3 regions of the Alteromonas sp. K632G genome follow, and region 3 is predicted to be linked to each of the others. Evidence: predicted binding sites of a transcription regulator. Region 3 holds the regulator's gene; each other region holds the start of a gene.

Region 1 (6,110 bases), on a different contig from region 3:
AGTTTTCTGGCAGTGCGCCACAGTTAATGGCAACAAACGGCTTGTCACGTCGGTCGCTTGCCTGATGCATGGCATTGGCAAGTAATTCTTTACCTGTACCACTTGCTCCGCTAATGAGTACACTGACTTCTCGTTGTGCAATCCGGTACGCTTGATCAAGTACATTAAGCATATCTTGAGAGCGAGTAACAATACTTTTCGCCCATTCACCGGGCTGAGCCGCTTGTGACTGACTTAATGCTTTTTGTAACAAGGTACGAAGTTCATCATGATCAACAGGCTTTGGAAGAAAACCAAATACGCCACGCTGAGTAGCCGCAACCGCGTCCGAAATAGTACCGTGGGCGGTCATTAAAATAACGGGAATATCTTTTCGAATGCCCATAATTTCTTCAAATAAGCTTAACCCGTCAAGGCCAGGCATGCGCAAATCACTGAGTACCACGTCAAAAGCATCATTTTGAAGCTTTCTTAACGCCGCATTACCATCTTCAACCGCAGTAACTTGATAACCTTCACCTTCTAAACGAATGGTTAAAAGGCGAAGTAAACTTTTATCATCATCAACCAACAATAAATGGGGTTTGTTCTTGCTACTTTCACTCATTGTTAGTTGTTCCTGTTTTTATCCATAAGTGTTGCTTCAATTTGGAGTAGTTCTTCTAGTTTTTTCTGCTGAGCTTTAAGCTCAGCATACAGCTTTTGTAATTCTTGACCTCGAAGGGTGTTTTCTTTGCTTAATACACTCAACGCAGACTCAAGTTCCATTAATTGTTTGTTTGGGTTACTTACCACAACTTCAATAACCAACGCGGCAGCGTCGGTAAATTCAGGCATTAAATCATCGATAGAAAGTTGGGCTCGCAGCCTATCTTGATACGGGGTATCGCTGGATAAGGATAAAAGGTAAGCGTGAATTTTGTCTTTTTTCGATTGACCAAGCGCTGTCAATTGCGCTTTGCGTTCAATCCAAGGCGTGGCATCAGCTTCAAGCCAAACTTCCAACCAGTAAGCCATGTCGCAATTGTAATCAAAATTTTCAGGTTCTGAAGTGAACAGGCAAATATCGTCATCTACAGCCACTTCAATGATCTGGGGTGGAGAAACTTCAATTTTCTGTTCGATTGGCTGCTTAGACAACACACTGCAACCCGACATCACCGTCAGGGCCAGTATCATACAACTTATTCTCATTTTATTTTTCCTGTTGAGGAATCGTCACCCTAAAGCACACATCAGCATAATCAACATCGACAACTTGCACGTCGCCATGCATCAGTCGCGCACAATCCGCAACAATCGATAAACCTAATCCTGTGCCTATAACGTTGTCATTTCTCGGCTCTGCGCCACGGGTGAAAGGTTCAAACAGTGTTGCAACCGACTCTTTGGCAATCCGCTTGCCCCGATTTGCAACGTCCAATATAGCAAAGTTATTATCTAAATATATATGTACATTAATGGGTCGCCCTACAGCACCATGTGCTACTGCGTTAGACACCAAATTGTCGAGTATTCGTCGGAATAACTCTTCGTCAGCCCAAATATGACTGTTTTCTACCGATACCGTCACTTCACGCTCTTGTAACGCCAGTGCGTAATCACCCAAGCATGCATCAACCAACTTCTTCGCATCAGTTTTAACAATGTCGGGCTGAGCTTGCTGTAATAACAAATTATAATCGAGTAATTTTTCGATTAGTGTGTTCAATCTTTGCGTACTTGAACTAAGTAGCGACAATATTTCACGTTGTGGGTCATTTAAATCGCCCACAACATTTTCCGATAATAAACTACATCCTTCTTTAATGCTGGCTAACGGTGTTTTCAACTCGTGAGCAGCATGCCGCAACAATGCTGTGCGTATATGTTCCAATTGACCTAGGCGATCGTACAGCCAATGCAGATCTTTCTCCACATCTATTAGCTCTCGCGGCGCTTGGCGAGACAAAGGGGGAAGATCACCTTGCTGATGAGCCACTATACGTATTATTTGCTTTAGTTTATTGACCGGATTAACAATTAGTTGGCTTCCTAATAGAATAAGCAGCAAGGAAACACTTACCAACATCGCCGTAGACCACGCCTGCTTTGCTTGCATCGCGTTTAAGTCATCTTGCTGCACTTTGACCCGTTCGGAAATAGCGAGTTCCACGTCGTCTCGAAGTTGTGAAACACTGCGTGAGACGTTAGCAAGATACGCATTGAGTAGGAGTTGATCTTCAATTATGCGGTAATCAGAAAGGTCGCCTAATTGTTCTGACAACCTCTCGCAGGTTCTCTGAACAGATAAGGCTTGGCATAGATTATCAGCGGCCACGGCAAATTGGTCGAGTGCATTATCGGATAAGGTGGCAACTTTTTCGGTGCGAATAACGGCGTATTGGCGAATACTTCGCTCTAAATCAACAACAGCACCATCCAGACGCTGCATATCACCCACAACATCAACCACATAACGGGTTTCCAACGTGGTCATTTGCCCCACTTTAGCTAAGTCACTTTGACTTTGCCACAACAGCGCAATTAATGGGATTAACGCCAGCACGAAGCTACCTAGCGTTAGTTGACGTAATGAGCCTAGCTGAACCAGCCGTTCACCAAATGAAAATTTCTCAATCAGAGTGGTATTCCTTCAAACAAGTACCGGCAGGCGCATCTGCTAGGCTTTTATTTATTTTGCTCGCTGACCGCCGCTATTTACTAACGGCAGATTTTGCATTTCCCGGTGTCAGTTTACTTTTTGCTAATTCGTCTTCGGTTAATTTGCCATCTTCATTGTCGTCAATTAACCCAAAATTACGCAATAGTTCGGTGTGACGAACCGCTTCTTTTAGTGATATCAAACCGTCTTTATTAGTATCTAGCTGCTGCATCAACGTTTTCGCAGGTGAAGCGTGCGCTTCAACTACCGATATAGCTTGTATCGCCGCGATAGTCATTAAAATCAGAAAAACCTTCTCTAGTCGTTTCATCATGAATCCTCCGCATTACTGCTTGTTTATAAATCCCTTAAACTAACTTCGATAACTCTGTTAACTCTGATTGAATAAGCTAAAATTGAGCCAAAAATACAAATAAACTATATATCATACACTTACAAATTATAAACCGACTTGCCTCCTATTCGATGTCTCTAGAAACAGACACAGTTACACGAACTCCTGTAAATGTATCCAACAACCTAATAAAGCGTCAAATAGGCTGCAAAAACAGTTCGTTAGAACAGTCTATTTAACTTCCCTTAAAAAAAGCAATGCATGGGCTTTGAATGCCTACCTAGGCTTCACTATTGTCTGTATTGCCTATGTAAAACTGTTTAGGTGATTGAACAAGCTCATCCATAGGAATCGGTTTGCTAAACATAAACCCTTGAATGTAGTCACAACCGTGATCAATCAAATAATGCCACTGTGTTTCATTCTCAATACCTTCAGCACATACAGTCAGTGAAAGACGTTTGGCCAAATCGATAATAGCGCCCGTTACCAGTCGACTTCTTTCGGAGGTTTCTAGTTCATGTACAAACTGCTTATCAATTTTTAGGGTATCGATACTAATTTGGGTCAAATAACTTAGTGAAGAATACCCCGTCCCAAAGTCGTCAAGGGCAATGGCGCATCCCATGTTGCTCATGCGTTTAAAGAATTTATTTGACGACGCAAAGTTCTCTAAGTAAGCAGACTCGGTTACCTCGAATTCTACATATTCAGGGTTTACATCGTAGCGCGTAAAAATCTCATAGATATTGTCAAATAGGTTGCTATCACGCAGATCGTGCCCTGATAGATTCACTGACACTCGAAAACGATGGGGAAGCCATTCTCTTAATTTGGGCAGATCAATACAGACTTTTTCAATGACCCAACGCGTAATGGCAGATATCTTGCCGCCTTGTTCCGCGATGGGAATAAATTCATTCGGCATGACCAAGCCATATTCTGGGTGTTGCCATCTAAGAAGCCCCTCTAAGCCGATAACCTTCCCTTTGTGATCGACTTTAACTTGGTAGTATATCATAAACTCATCATTCTTTAGCCCTTGCTCTATGGCATTAGCTAAATGGAATTTACGTTTATGTGATTCCACCATATCAGGTGTAAATATGGTAAAGCTGCCACGCCCTCTAGCTTTAGAGCGGTACATGGCAAGGTCTGCATTGCTCATTAATTCGCTTAAATCGTAGTCTGCGTCTACGGCCCGCGCTACCCCCACACTAACGCCAACAGACAATGACAATCCACGTAATTCAAAAGGACTGGTAAAGGCATCAATTAATCGACCGGCCATATTTTCAAGACTGGTATCTCGCGTTTCCCTGTCAGGTAATACTAAAAATTCGTCTCCCCCTAAACGGGCGACTAAGTCTCCTTCCCGCAACAGTGCGCTCACCCTATCTGCCACTTCTATCAATATTAGGTCACCGGTCTCATGACCGAGAGAATCGTTTATTCCTTTAAACCCATCTAAATCGAAAAACAGTAGCGCTAGATCATCATCATTTCTTCGTGCTCGGGCCAACTCTAAACGCAAATTATCAAGCACAAATTGCCTATTAGGTAGCCCGGTTAGGCTGTCATAGTTAGCCAGGCGAATCATGGTTTCCTGTTGATTGACCAACGTTTGAGTTTGTTCATGATTGATGAGTAGTTCAACCTCTATCATTTCTAACAGGAGGTTGATGTTTTCTCCTAACTCTCCAATTTCATCTCTCGAAGTTAGGTTTTGTCGTAAAGCATAATCTTTTGTATCGGTGACTTGTTTGGTGAAAAAACTCAACTCACTTAAAGGGCGAAATACACGACTAATGAAAAACAATGTGCCAATAATGCTTATTACCCAAAGCACGAAGATAAGAGGAACGACATTCAGCAATAAACTTTTAACACTACCGGTGAGAGGTGCCTTAGCATCCACGAAGAGTATCAAGAAGCCGTCTGGCTTTTGCGAAGAACCTATAGCCCTTCGCGCTATAATAACGTCATTTTCCGAGGATACGCCTTCGCTTAGAACAAATGGGTCGAGCATATTGAAAAAGGGCTCATTTAACCTATCAGCAGATGGGCCTTCTTCTTCTAATAAAAGGGTAAAGTTACTGTCATAGATTCTTGCTGAAATAACATGTTCATGCTCCTTCAATAGGATCAAAACATTCGAAATAGATGGGGCTTTTTGTGTATTTAATAACATAGCTGGCGCTACGTTTTTCACCACACCATTTGCAAGAGAAACAGTATGAGAATGTGCCAACTTGAGATAAAGCGCTTTATGTTCTAATACTGCAAACCACAACACCGCGGCAGCCATAACAGACATAGACAAGGTAACGACTATACTAATTGGGGCTTTTATAGACTTAAACACACCCACTTCCTCTAACACCACCCGCGTAATAGATTGCAATCATGTTTCAAATAAATCTTACGTAGTCATCACAATCTCAAGTGTGTATGAGACCATGGAAATTCATGATTTATTTATAGCATTATTATTTACTAATTACCTGTGTAACAAGCACTTTTTTTTCAAAATTAATAGCATGTGGGTGTGTTAAGTATTGCTTTAATTTTCTGGCGAAACACGCAATTTAGCTTTAATAAAATGGGAATGCGGCACATGCAACAAATCTGATATACGCCGGATTGTATGCTCTTCAATAGGAGCAAGTTGGTTATCCGCATAAGCAATAGCCCATAAGCCTTCAAGAATGTCCCGCTTTTGGTCTGGATCACAAGTTTGATTAATTATTTTGGTAAATTGGACTAAATCGACGGCTTCTTCTGCTGATGAACGCCCTTCTTCCATAAGTAATTTTAGCGCTTCGTCAGAAAGCTCAAACTGCTTATATAAATGCGTCTTGTAAGCATTGAGCTCGCTGTCTGTAACATTATCATCTGCCCTTATTATTTCACTTAACAAAGCAGCAGTGGCAAGTTCGACTGTATGTTTCTGTTGCTCTTCTGACTCTTTCGTTTCGAAAAGCTGTAACAAAGATTTAAGCATTAGACGCTCCAAATAAACAACGAAGCTATTGCATAACACATCCACCGTTTCGAAGTGGGGATATACGGCAAATCGTTGGCATTTTTAGTTTAGTGGTAGTTATTCAA
Region 2 (6,110 bases), on a different contig from region 3:
GTCGCGACTAATAGTGACACTTTTCCAGTTAGGGGGGATGGCAAGGGATTTGATTCTGTGCAGCACGCGCTGCCCTTCTACTTTTCGACCGCTGGTATAACGATAATAGACACCTTTACCACAAGGGATCCGCTTAATGGTGAGGTGTGGATGAGGCATATCCCTTTCAACGACTTGCCCTATAGTCACGTGAACTCCCTTTTAGAATTATGTGTACCGCAAACTTACATCAAGGCTGCTTGGTAGTATGGCAACTTATTAATGCCATTTTAAATGCTGAAGGAAGATGCAAGTTACGTGCATGTTGACGTGCCAGCCAAAAACTATGACTTATTGCAAGGAAACTGATTCGATTAAAAAATATTTTCTAACACTTTCATTAAGTTAGCGATTAGATTTTACTTTGGACAAATCATTTGCCGTCTTCAAAATGCTAGGCAGTAAAACGTTTTGATAAAAACAGATTTACAGACTGAGACAAATTTTCATACTGTGAGTAAATATGAAACATAGTGAAAATGTTATCTTTAGACCTAGGGTATGTTTTATCGACATGAAGTTAAGTTAACCTTATTAAAAAAGCAATATTAACATTACAATTCAATACGTTAGGTTAAAACAGAGCGCTTCGAAAGCATGTAGACCAAAGTATTGCCCGCCAGCGGAACGCATTTTGAATGGTTATGAATGAATATTTGTAAATTCGTTTAATAGTTATGAATTTACCCGCCTTTGGCAAAAACGCTGAAGGGTACCGCATAGGTATAAATTGACCGGGTTTATCGGAGAAGTTATGCAAACCGCTAATCATGAAAATCTTCGCGCATCTCTAGCGCCAAAAGACCAAATTCAAGTTGCTGCCATATTTGAAAACAAATTAATGGCAAAAAAAACCATTCAACAACTGGCAAATTCAACTGACGTCAGTACTGATCAAGTTGCCTTTATCGACGCAAGCGATACTGAAGCGAGTGAGAAGCTAGAACGAGAGAGTAGAAGCATAGGCAAAAATTTGTGGCACTCTCACTTATTGCTTGGTGGTGTAGGTTTTCTTGTAGGCATACTAGCAGCATTTCTTTTGGTTTCGTTTGGCCCTGAGCTAACGAAACAAAACCCACTATTTACATATATCGCGCTGATAAGCCCAGGCATCTTTACTGGTTTGTTCGTAGCAGGCTTAGTTGGCCTGCGCCCAGACCGTTCAGAGATAGTGCAAGCGGTAAGACATGCTATTAGAAGAAACCATGTGGCCGTGGTTATTAACTTGAAAAAGAGCCAATCGGCGTCTGACATTGCATCGTTTTTACATTCGCGAAGCAAGAATGTGGTAGAAGCGATACGCTAATACCGCTTTAAAGCCCCTTAAGGATTGCTTGAGACCTGTTTAAGAACTGCTAAAACCGAAATCAACCGCTAACTCCCTTTAATCACAGATTAAGGGAGTGGCTAGGCTTAATGGTCTTGGCTCAATTCGTGGTGAGCCGTTAACTTTTTCGCCAGTAAAAAGCACGCCGGAAATACTACCCCCCATACCATTGCTAAAATTAACCCCGTAACTAGGGGTGAATATCCAAAGGTGACAGCACCAAACTTTTGCCCACCGAAATAACTGAGCGGGGCGAAGACTGCACCGCCAAACATTGCAAGTAATGGCTTATCAGCAAACGCACTTAGGCTATGCTGAATCGACCCTCCTAATGCGGCCCACAGACACACTAGCCAAATAGGTATTATCAAATGAGATGCGCCACCGCTGAACCAAGCACCACGCTCAAAGCCAAATACCCCTGTCACCATCAAAAGTGAGTCCACCACAGTACCTAGCAAAAGCACCGCTATCATTATTTTACTATCTGACTTTCGCAACGGTGAATAAATAAGCCACGCGATCAGTAAACCCAAAACCAAGAACGTGTTTTGGTATAAAACCACTAACCACCAAATGGTTTGAAACCATAAAAAGTTTACCAATTTGATAATGAAACTGTTCGACATTGAATTCGCCCGTTCATGTAAATACTGAATGCTGTGGAAAATCTGATGGAACCTGTACGGCGCTATCTATCACCCAGTTCACTTATAAAGTTTAAACAAAATGTAATTTTTGATTATTATTTTCATTCTACCTTCATAGATGCTTATTAGTAATAAACAAAATTGGCGGAACCACTGTATAAATAAACTGAATGTTTGAACAAAGGAAATGTGAACAGTATGAAGATGGTTAAATATTATGTACTCGGCGCAATTTTAGCATTAGTGCTAACGTGGTTTAGCCCAACACTATGGCTCTCTGTCATCTTTGCTTGGATCAGTTTCTCACTGATTGCAGTTAGTAGCGCCTACTTGCTTAACTATCCTGCATTGTTCAGAAAACGTGAAGATGGTTCGATCCCTATTTATATTCGGTGGGTCTTCGTTCCATTCTTAATGGGGAGCTGGTTATACAATGAGTATGCAAGACGTACCGACAAGGTTCCCCCTTTTCAAAAAATTGATGATCAACTTTATTTAGGTTGTCGCATGTCTTCACAGCATGTTGTTATGCTGAAAAACAACAATATTAACGCTATTTTAGACGTTACTGCCGAATTCGATGGCTTAGACTGGACCGCCTATCAATTAGATTTTGATTATTTGAACATCCCTGTTCTTGACCATACCAGCCCCACTCAAGAACAACTAACCCTTGCGATTAACTGGTTAGATCAACAACTCGTTGAAGGTAAGAATGTAGTTGTGCATTGTGCACTGGGTAGAGGCCGATCTGTATTAGTGCTAGCCGCCTACCTACTGGCCAGGGATCCTTCCCTATCCATTCTAGATGCAATGGATAAAATTCAATCGGTTCGTTCGACAGCCAGGCTAAATAAACATCAGTTAGCAGCACTTGAAAAAATAAAGAATGGCGGAAGCTTGTCATTAACTAAGCGTCTTACCCTTATTGCCAACCCTGTTGCCGGCGGAGGTAAATGGGAAGTTGAAAAAGCGGATATTCTGGCAAGACTAAACGAAAAATTCAAAGTTACCGTTAAAGAAACAACCGAAGAAATAAACGGTGAAGTCTTGGCTAAAGAAGCCTTAGCCGATGGGGCACAAATTATCGTAGCTTGTGGTGGCGACGGTACCATTACGGAGGTGGCCAATGCCCTTACCGATAAGAATGTCACTTTAGGGGTTATTCCCCTAGGTACGGCCAATGCCCTTTGTCAGGTACTCCATGGTTATGCCAGTAAAATTGTTCCTATTAGTACCGCGTGTGACGTCATTATTGACGGTAAAACGGCAGATATCGATACTGCCCGGTGTAATGGCCGAATGATGTTGCTGGTTGCTGCAGTGGGCTTTGAAGAACATATGATATCTGCCGCGGGACGAGGTGAGAAAGACTCAGGCGGACAGTTTGCCTACCTTAAGGGACTGTGGGAAGCCATAGGAAAAAATGACAACCTTAGTTTTCAGGTGAAATTTGATAATGAAGAATCTCAGCACTTGGAAACGCCAAGCTTAGTCATCGCTAATGCCGCGCCAATTACCACTGCACTTGCGCAAGGCGGAAATTTACCCGATGTGACTGATGGTAAATTAGATATCACCTGGCTAACCCCACAAGATTCATCCGACCGACAATTACTCTCTTTGGCAGAGCTAGTCTTTGGGCCTGAAGAATATAAAACCAGCTCAGACAGTATTAGGCACAAACAAACCCCATCGATATCTCTTTATTTTGACGAAGAAGTATCTTATGCGGTCGATGGTGAGATTTTCAGTGCAAGTGAAATTAGTATCACTACACACCCTGCAAGTTTACGAGTATTAACTGGCATCGACCACACGCAAAATAATAGTTAATCCATAGCGCAATAGCGTTAGGTAAAGATTACTGTAAACCCTATGTAAGAAATGCATTATTTAAGCGGTTCCTTATGTATTGAAATAATAAATAACCGCTAAAAGCTGCATTTACAATGACTTAGTGAACTCAATATAGTGGAACACTTCTGGCATTAGTTAAGGTGCTTTTAACGCCACATATTCAGTACAACTAGTTGAGGGATTACCGATGAAAATTTTTGAAGCACTACGCCAAGATCATGAGAAGCAACGATTGTTACTTAAAATACTCGCTGAGACCAGCGGAGACACCGCTGCTCGCCGTGAATACTACCAAGAGTTGAAGGATCAGCTTGAAAGTCATGCAGTGGCTGAGGAACGTCATTTTTATTCTCCGCTGCTTAAAAAAGATGAAGCGGTAGATTTAACCCGCCATGGTATTGCAGAGCATCACGAGATTGATGAGCTTATCGAAAAATTGGATGATACCAAAATGGACTCACCCGGGTGGCTACGTCACTTAAAATCTCTCCAAGAAAAAGTTGAGCATCACCTTGCTGACGAAGAGCAAGAATTTTTTCAAGTTGCTGGCCGACTTCTTAACGATTCTCAAAAGAATAAACTTGCCGACGCTTACCAAGAAGAAATGGCAAAAGAACTCGCGCCTCACTAGGCGTGCGTTTTACATAAATCTTACTGATACAAAAAAGCCAGTCATAGACTGGCCTTTCTTTTAGTACTTGGTTTACTAAAACTTAGTAAAATTAACTATCGTTTAGCAATAATGTACACGGCGTGGATAACACCAGGGAAATAGCCAAACAATGTTAGAAGGATGTTTATCCAAAACTGAGCGCCAATACCAACTTGTAAGAACACACCTAGAGGAGGCAGTAAAATTGAAAGTATAATGCGAATAATGTCCATAATAATATCCTTGTTTTTGAAGTAATTTCACAGTTTACCCACTCAAACGGCAATATCTTACGGTTTTGAGCAGGCTTTATTTTTATAATGCATATATACTGCCAACAATAAGGAATTTACCGGTTCCCGTCTATTCGCCTAAAGGTGAATTTTCTAACCACTCTTCTAGCGCATCCTTCGCTAATGGTCGGCTAATGAAGTAACCTTGCGCAATATCACAGCCCCATTCTTTCAAAATATTGAGCGACATCTCGTCTTCTACCCCTTCTGCGACCACTTTTAAGTCGAAAGCAGTGGCTAATCCCAGCACGGTATGCACTATTTGTTTATCGTTATCATCGGTCGCTAACGACAATATGAAGCTTTTATCAATTTTAATTGTATCGACAGGCAGGTTCTTCAAATAGGCAAGCGAAGAGTAACCAGTGCCAAAGTCGTCAATGGCAAAGTGAAACCCCCTGCTCGTCAACGCGTTTAAGTTTTCAATAGCAAGCGACGCATCGGCCACCAAATCACTCTCTGTGATTTCTAGCTCTAGGGCATCTGGAGAAAGTGCTGCGTCGGTAAGTATAGAAACCAATTTATCGAGTAACGGTTTATTTTGAATATCTTGAGTGGATAAATTCATTGCAACCGTAAAGCCATAACCTTTCTGCCTAAAGTACGACAAATCAGCAATGGTTCGTTGCATAACCCATGTCGTGACTTGTTCAATTAGGCCTGCCTGTTCAGCAATAGTAATAAACTCATCTGGTGGTACGAAGCCAAGTGTTTCGTTGTTCCACCTTATTAGCGCTTCCATGCTGCATACTTTCATCGTGCTGAGATCAATTTTAGGTTGATACACCATTGAAAGCTCGCTTTGATTGCTAGAAAGCGCCCGCTTAAGCTCGGTAGTAATGGTCAAACGCCTAACGTACTTAGCCTCAAGTTCGGGCCGATAGTGAACACACCATGCATTAGAATGAATAGCTTCGTCTGTAACAATATTAACTTTACGAAATAGCTCTTCTGAGTTGGTAGCATCCTGAGGACAAGACACCACGGCCATCGCTACCTTAACTGGGATCGAAATTAAGTTACTTTCGACGGGCTGCTCTAAAATGTATTTCAGTGTTTCTATTTGGTTTTCGTCTAACGCCGTATCGGTAATATAGAGAATTTCTCCCCCCGCTAAACGTGCAGACGTGCCAGGCCAGCGAAGCAAGCGCGTAGCGAGTGCCTTGAGCGTGTTGTCACCGTTGGAATACCCATAAAGGTCGTTAGTGGTTCTAAAGCCAATAATCGTAATAGCAACAACCTGCAAGGTTACGTTTTCAGACATTTTTCCATCAAAATACCCTTCCACG
Region 3 (6,110 bases):
TGTTTAAAGATGATGTACGGATTACTCAAGGTTCTTTGGTGATAAATGCCGATGAAGTTGAAGTGATTGCCAGCGAAGGTGATGGACGAGAGATATTCGTGGCTCGCGGCAAACCAGCCAGCTATTCGCAAAAACTTGAAGACGGTGCTCCTGTCACAGCGAAGGCCAACGAAATTCGCTATGAAGTAGTAAATCGAACTATTTCTTTACAAGGAAATGCTGAGCTACAGCAAGACACCAGTAAAGTACAAGGTGATAAGATTACCTTCGACATGGTCACTGAACAATTACTTGCAACAGGCGGCGAAGACGGCGAAGGTGGCAGAGTCACTACCGTATTTACCCCTGAGGCAATACGTAAAGCGTCATCGAATAACGAAGACGATAAGGCGGACGACAATTAATCATGGCAACGTTGAGCGCACAGAGCCTTGCAAAGGCGTATAAAGCACGTCAAGTGGTTCGCGATGTAAGCTTATCAGTATCGACGGGGCAAATCGTTGGATTACTCGGCCCGAATGGTGCCGGTAAAACGACTACCTTCTACATGATTGTTGGCTTAGTTCCTCTAGATAAGGGCAAAATCAGTATTGATGACAGCGAATTAACCCACGAGCCCATGCACGAACGTGCTCGCCGCGGTATTGGGTATTTGCCGCAAGAAGCCTCTATTTTTAGAAAATTGACGGTGTTTGAGAACATCATGGCTATCTTGCAAACCCGTAAAGGGTTAAGTTCATCAGAACAAGAACAAGAAGCCGATGCGCTACTTGATGAATTTAATATCAACCATATACGTAATAGTACGGGTATGAGTTTATCCGGTGGTGAACGCCGCCGAGTAGAAATCGCACGAGCATTAGCAGCCGATCCGCAATTTATTTTGCTTGATGAGCCATTTGCTGGTGTTGATCCTATATCGGTTAATGATATAAAGAAGATCATTCAACATCTTCGTGACAGAGGAATTGGAATCCTCATCACCGATCACAACGTAAGAGAAACACTGGATGTGTGTGAGAAAGCGTATATTGTGAGCCAAGGCGAACTCATCGCGCAAGGGACGGCAGAACAAGTTTTAAGTAATCAGAAAGTAAGGGATGTATACCTAGGAGAACAATTCAGGCTATAGTTACTGTAACCGAATTGTCATTTTCAGTTTTAAGCACGGGTATATTCACAACAAGAGTTTAAAAATAAGACGTAGATGAAACCATCTTTACAGCTAAAGTTCAGTCAACAACTTACCATGACACCGCAGTTGCAGCAGGCAATCAAGCTGCTGCAGTTGTCTACGCTCGACCTGCAACAAGAGATTCAGGAAGCACTTGACTCAAACCCTCTTTTAGAAGTTGAAGAAGGCGGTGATGACCACCCTGTTGAGAAAAACAACATGGACGGCGACGACCCTTCTGTAGAAGCTGCTCCTACTGCTTCTAGCGATTCATTAGAAGCTGGTGACGCGCTTGAAAAGAACGATCTTCCCGACGAGTTGCCAATCGACAGCACATGGGATGAGTATTACTCGGCCTCTTCTGCCCCCGCTCCTGGCCCATCGAATAATGATGACGACCAATTGTTTCAGGGTGAAACCACCGACAATATTCAAGACCATTTGCTTTGGCAGATGCGCTTAACCCCGTTTTCAGATACAGACCGCGCCATTGCTACCGCCATTATCGACTCAATTGATGAATCTGGTTACCTTAACGTACCCATTGAACAGATTTTAGAATCGGTAAACTCTGACGATGTTGAAGAGTTGGTAGAAATGGACGAAGTTGAATGTGTACTAAAACGTATTCAAATGTTCGACCCTATTGGTTCAGGTTCACGTACACCGCAAGAATGTTTGCTCGTGCAGCTTCGCCAGTTCTCAGACGATACGCCATGGCTTACCGAAGCCAGACAGCTTATTAATGAGTACTCAGACCTGCTGAGCAGCAAAGATTACCGTACGTTAATGCGCAAGAGTCGTTTGAAAGAAGATCAACTTCGCGAAGCCATGCGCTTATTGCAAACGTTGAATCCTCGTCCTGGCAGTGCATTAATTACTAAAGAACCCGAATACGTTATTCCTGATGTTTCGGTAAACAAAAAGAATGGCCGTTGGGTAGTAGAACTTAATCCCGACAGCTTGCCAAAATTAAGCGTAAATCAACAATACGCTGCCATGAGCCGACGCTCTAAAAACAGCAGCGATTCGCAATTTATTCGCTCGCATATGCAAGAAGCCAAGTGGTTTATAAAAAGCCTTGAGTCAAGAAACGACACCTTGATGAAAGTAGCAAACTGTATTGTGCAGCAACAAATGGGCTTTTTCGAGCACGGCCCAGAAATGATGAAACCAATGGTGCTAAATGATGTCGCAGAAATGGTAGATATGCATGAATCCACCATTTCACGAGTCACCACGCAAAAGTATATGCATACCCCTCGTGGCATTTTCGAGTTGAAATATTTCTTCTCTAGCCATGTAGCAACGGAATCTGGTGGTGAGTGTTCATCTACCGCTATTCGCGCACTAATTAAAAAGCTTGTGGCAGCGGAAACGCCCAGCAAGCCATTAAGCGATAGCAAGATTGCTCAATTGTTGGCCGAACAAGGCATTAAAGTAGCCCGGCGAACAATAGCAAAATACCGGGAATCGTTATCGATTCCGCCGTCAAACCAACGCAAAAGCCTTATTTAAAGGCCTTGATAATTTAAGGAAGACGAAATATGCAAATCAACCTTACCGGTCATCATGTCGAAATTACTGATTCTTTGCGTAGCTATGTCGATACTAAGTTCAGCAAACTAGAGCGTCACTTTGATCACATATCTAATGTGCATGTCATCCTGAACGTCGAAAAACTCAATCAAAAAGCCGAAGCCACCATGCACCTTAGCGGCGCAGAAGTGTTTGCTTCATCTCATAATACAGACATGTATGCGGCGATAGACAGCATGATCGACAAACTCGACAGGCAAGTTATCAAGCATAAGGAAAAGCTGAAAAAGCACTAAATATTAGTATGGAAATTCAAGCCATAGTAAGTTTGGACCGCACCGAGTGTGCGGTTCAATGTAACAGTAAAAAACGTATTCTAGAGATTATTAGCGACATTGCTGCTAAAAATAATCCCGACATCGATCAGGCTAGTGTATTAAATAGTCTACTAACCCGTGAACGAATGGGGAGTACGGGTATTGGCAATGGTATTGCTCTGCCCCACGGTCGATTACCGGGCTTAGAACACGTTATCGCCATTATTGTAACCAGCAACCCTGCCATCGATTTTGATGCGCTTGACGATCAGCCCGTAGATATATTCTTTGCCCTATTAGTGCCAGAAGAGAAAACAGAAGGTCACTTACAAACACTCGCTACCGTGGCGGGTAAGCTAAGTGATAAAGAAACGGTGAAAGCCATTAGGCGGGCCTCCACCAGTGATGACATCATTACGGCTTTAAGCTAAAAAAGCACTGCACCATATTTTAAAAGGGAGAAATGCAGGTGAAACTGATTATTATCAGTGGTCGATCCGGTTCAGGAAAATCAGTTGCGCTACGTGCCCTTGAAGATTTAGGTTACTATTGCGTAGATAATATTCCGGTTAACCTTCTCCCTACTCTGACCCATACCGTGGTTGATGAATATGACCAAGTTGCGGTAAGTATCGATGTAAGAAACCTACCCAAAAATCCAGCGGACTTGGTAGAGATCTTAGATTACCTACCCTCATCGTGGTCTATGACCATTGTGTACATCGACGCGAGTGACGATGTACTGGTGAAGCGTTTCAGCGAAACCCGCCGATTACATCCGCTAGCTAAGCTCAACAAATCTTTATCTGAATCGATAAAAGCCGAATCAGACTTACTTGCGCCTATTGTTGAGCGCGCCGATTTGTATATTGATACGGATAAACTCACTATTCATCAACTCGCAGAGCTTATTCGCGAGCGAATTCTAGGCAAGAAAAGCTCTCGCCTAGTATTGGTGTTTGAATCGTTTGGCTTTAAGCACGGTATCCCCAAAGACGCCGACTATGTATTTGACGCCCGCTTTCTCCCCAACCCGCATTGGGAACCCGATTTAAAACACTTAACTGGCTTAGATGCCCCCGTAGAAGTATTTTTAGGTTCCCAGCCTGTTGTAACCAAATTTATTTGGCAAATTCAGAACCTAATCACTACATGGCTGCCACACTTAGAACGCAATAACCGTAGTTATGTCACCATTGCGATTGGTTGTACCGGCGGTCAGCACCGCTCAGTATTTATTGCTCAATCGTTAGCGAAAACCTTTGGCGAAATGCATCCCGATGTACAAATTCGCCACCGCGAGTTAAATCAGTAATGACAATCGAAAAAACACTTACCATAGTCAATAAATTGGGCTTACACGCCCGCGCTGCCACACAGTTGGTTCAATTAGCCAATCAATTTGACGCAAAAATCGTGTTGGTGAAAGGCGATAAGAAAGCCGATGCTAACAGTGTGCTGGGCTTAATGATGCTGGAAAGCCACCAAGGTGAACAGGTAAACGTTGTGGTTGAAGGTAATGATGCCGAAGCGGCATTAAACGCCATTGAAACGTTAATTGAAGGCCGTTTCAACGAAGACGAATAATGCAGCTTCCAATACGACTGAGAAATTCTGCTAAAAGCCGTCTATAATTTCACCATACGGCTCGTAATTGTCTGTACCTACTGCGCTTTTGTCATGACAGCGTCATGGCAAGTGCGATATCCTACCATTATTGAAATTCCATTTTTTAGGCGAAAGCAGTGGCAGAAGCGCTGGTCTCAAAATACGTACAAAGCCAACTAAGGGCACTAAATGGCGCGTTGAATAATGGCCAATTTGTTTCTGTACGTAAGCTTCTGCTTGAATTACCCCCATCTGATGTTGCACACATTCTAGAATCTAGCCCCAGTCGTACTCGTGACGAGTTGTGGGAGCTTATCGATGGTGATTTCCATGGTGATATTTTAGAAGAACTCTCTGACGACGTACGTAACGGTATCATCACCAAAATGCTGCCTGCTAACGTGGTAGACGCGTTAGAAGAGATGGATACCGATGACTTAGCGGTTACCCTTAGTAGTCTGCCTGAGCCTGTATTACAGGACATTCTAGACTCTATGGATGCACAAGACAGGGTACGTGCTGAACAGGCATTGTCTTACGGCGAAGAAACTGCCGGTTTCATTATGAATACCGACACCATTACACTTCGCCCTGATGTCACCATTGATGTGGTCCTTCGTTATATTCGCCTCAAAGGTGAATTACCTGAAAATACCGATACCTTTTATGTGGTTAACCGCACCGATAATTTGGTGGGTATTGTACCGGTAACGCGATTACTCACCGCTGAGACTGAAGCCAAAGTGTCTGATGTGATGGATGAAGAGTCTGAAGCGATTCCTGTGCATATGCCAGATGATGAAGTGGCGAGCTTATTCGAGCGCTATAACTGGCTATCGGCCCCCGTGGTTGATGAGAAACACCGCTTAGTCGGCCGAATTACCATTGATGACGTGGTAGATATTATTCGTGAGGACGCTGAGCACTCCATGATGAGTATGGCGGGTTTAGATGATGACGAAGATACTTTCGCCCCTGTGCTTCAAAGTACCAAACGACGCTCCGTTTGGTTGGCTGTAAACCTGGTTACCGCGCTAATGGCAGCCATGGTAAGCGACTTGTTTGAAGCAACGCTAAGCCAATTGGCCGTACTTGCCATATTGAACACCATAGTACCAAGCATGGGCGGTGTTGCCGGAAACCAAACCCTTACCCTTGTTATTCGCGGTATGGCGCTTGGGCACGTTAATGCCAACAACTCCCGCTGGTTAATAAGCAAAGAGATATCTATTGGCTTCTTAAACGGTGCTATTTGGGCAATCTTAATTGCTTCGGTAATAGCGCTTTGGAAACAAGACTACATGTTAGGGATTATTATTGCCTTTGCCATGCTGGTTAACATGATAGCCGCAGCAATGGCAGGCGCTACTTTGCCGCTCATCATGAAGCGTTTGAAAATAGACCCTGCACTAGCAGGAAGCGTAATTCTGACCACCATCACTGATGTGGTGGGTATATTTGCGTTCTTAGGC

What was found. Region 3 encodes sigma-54, which starts transcription at its own class of promoters, with help from an activator protein. Its sites were predicted from a motif close to GTTGGCACGNNNNTNGNNT; they were not measured.
Region 1: a site for sigma-54 is predicted at 3,052-3,070, ahead of J5X92_RS02290 (EF-hand domain-containing protein). Genes of this name have one in related genera too.
Region 2: a site for sigma-54 is predicted at 3,990-4,008, ahead of J5X92_RS09620 (hemerythrin domain-containing protein). Genes of this name have one in related genera too.

What each region holds. Positions count from the first base shown of each region.
Region 1 covers NZ_JAGGDM010000001.1:511,415-517,524, reverse strand. The annotation lists gene J5X92_RS02305 (sigma 54-interacting transcriptional regulator) at 1-607, opposite strand, end outside; gene J5X92_RS02300 (hypothetical protein) at 610-1,194, opposite strand; gene J5X92_RS02295 (HAMP domain-containing sensor histidine kinase) at 1,196-2,593, opposite strand; gene J5X92_RS02290 (EF-hand domain-containing protein) at 2,697-2,978, opposite strand; gene J5X92_RS02285 (EAL domain-containing protein) at 3,280-5,364, opposite strand; gene J5X92_RS02280 (TerB family tellurite resistance protein) at 5,563-6,003, opposite strand; gene J5X92_RS02275 (fused response regulator/phosphatase) at 6,103-6,110, opposite strand, start outside.
Region 2 covers NZ_JAGGDM010000008.1:64,357-70,466, reverse strand. The annotation lists gene J5X92_RS09640 (DNA topoisomerase IB) at 1-189, opposite strand, end outside; gene J5X92_RS09635 (hypothetical protein) at 794-1,345, shown strand; gene J5X92_RS09630 (DUF2878 domain-containing protein) at 1,453-1,995, opposite strand; gene J5X92_RS09625 (diacylglycerol kinase family protein) at 2,215-3,852, shown strand; gene J5X92_RS09620 (hemerythrin domain-containing protein) at 4,064-4,507, shown strand; gene J5X92_RS09615 (YqaE/Pmp3 family membrane protein) at 4,603-4,761, opposite strand; gene J5X92_RS09610 (GGDEF domain-containing protein) at 4,892-6,110, opposite strand, start outside.
Region 3 covers NZ_JAGGDM010000021.1:1,988-8,097, reverse strand. The annotation lists gene lptA (lipopolysaccharide transport periplasmic protein LptA) at 1-404, shown strand, start outside; gene lptB (LPS export ABC transporter ATP-binding protein) at 407-1,132, shown strand; gene J5X92_RS17835 (RNA polymerase factor sigma-54) at 1,208-2,692, shown strand; gene hpf (ribosome hibernation promoting factor) at 2,722-3,009, shown strand; gene ptsN (PTS IIA-like nitrogen regulatory protein PtsN) at 3,018-3,461, shown strand; gene rapZ (RNase adapter RapZ) at 3,500-4,345, shown strand; gene J5X92_RS17815 (HPr family phosphocarrier protein) at 4,345-4,617, shown strand; gene mgtE (magnesium transporter) at 4,776-6,110, shown strand, end outside.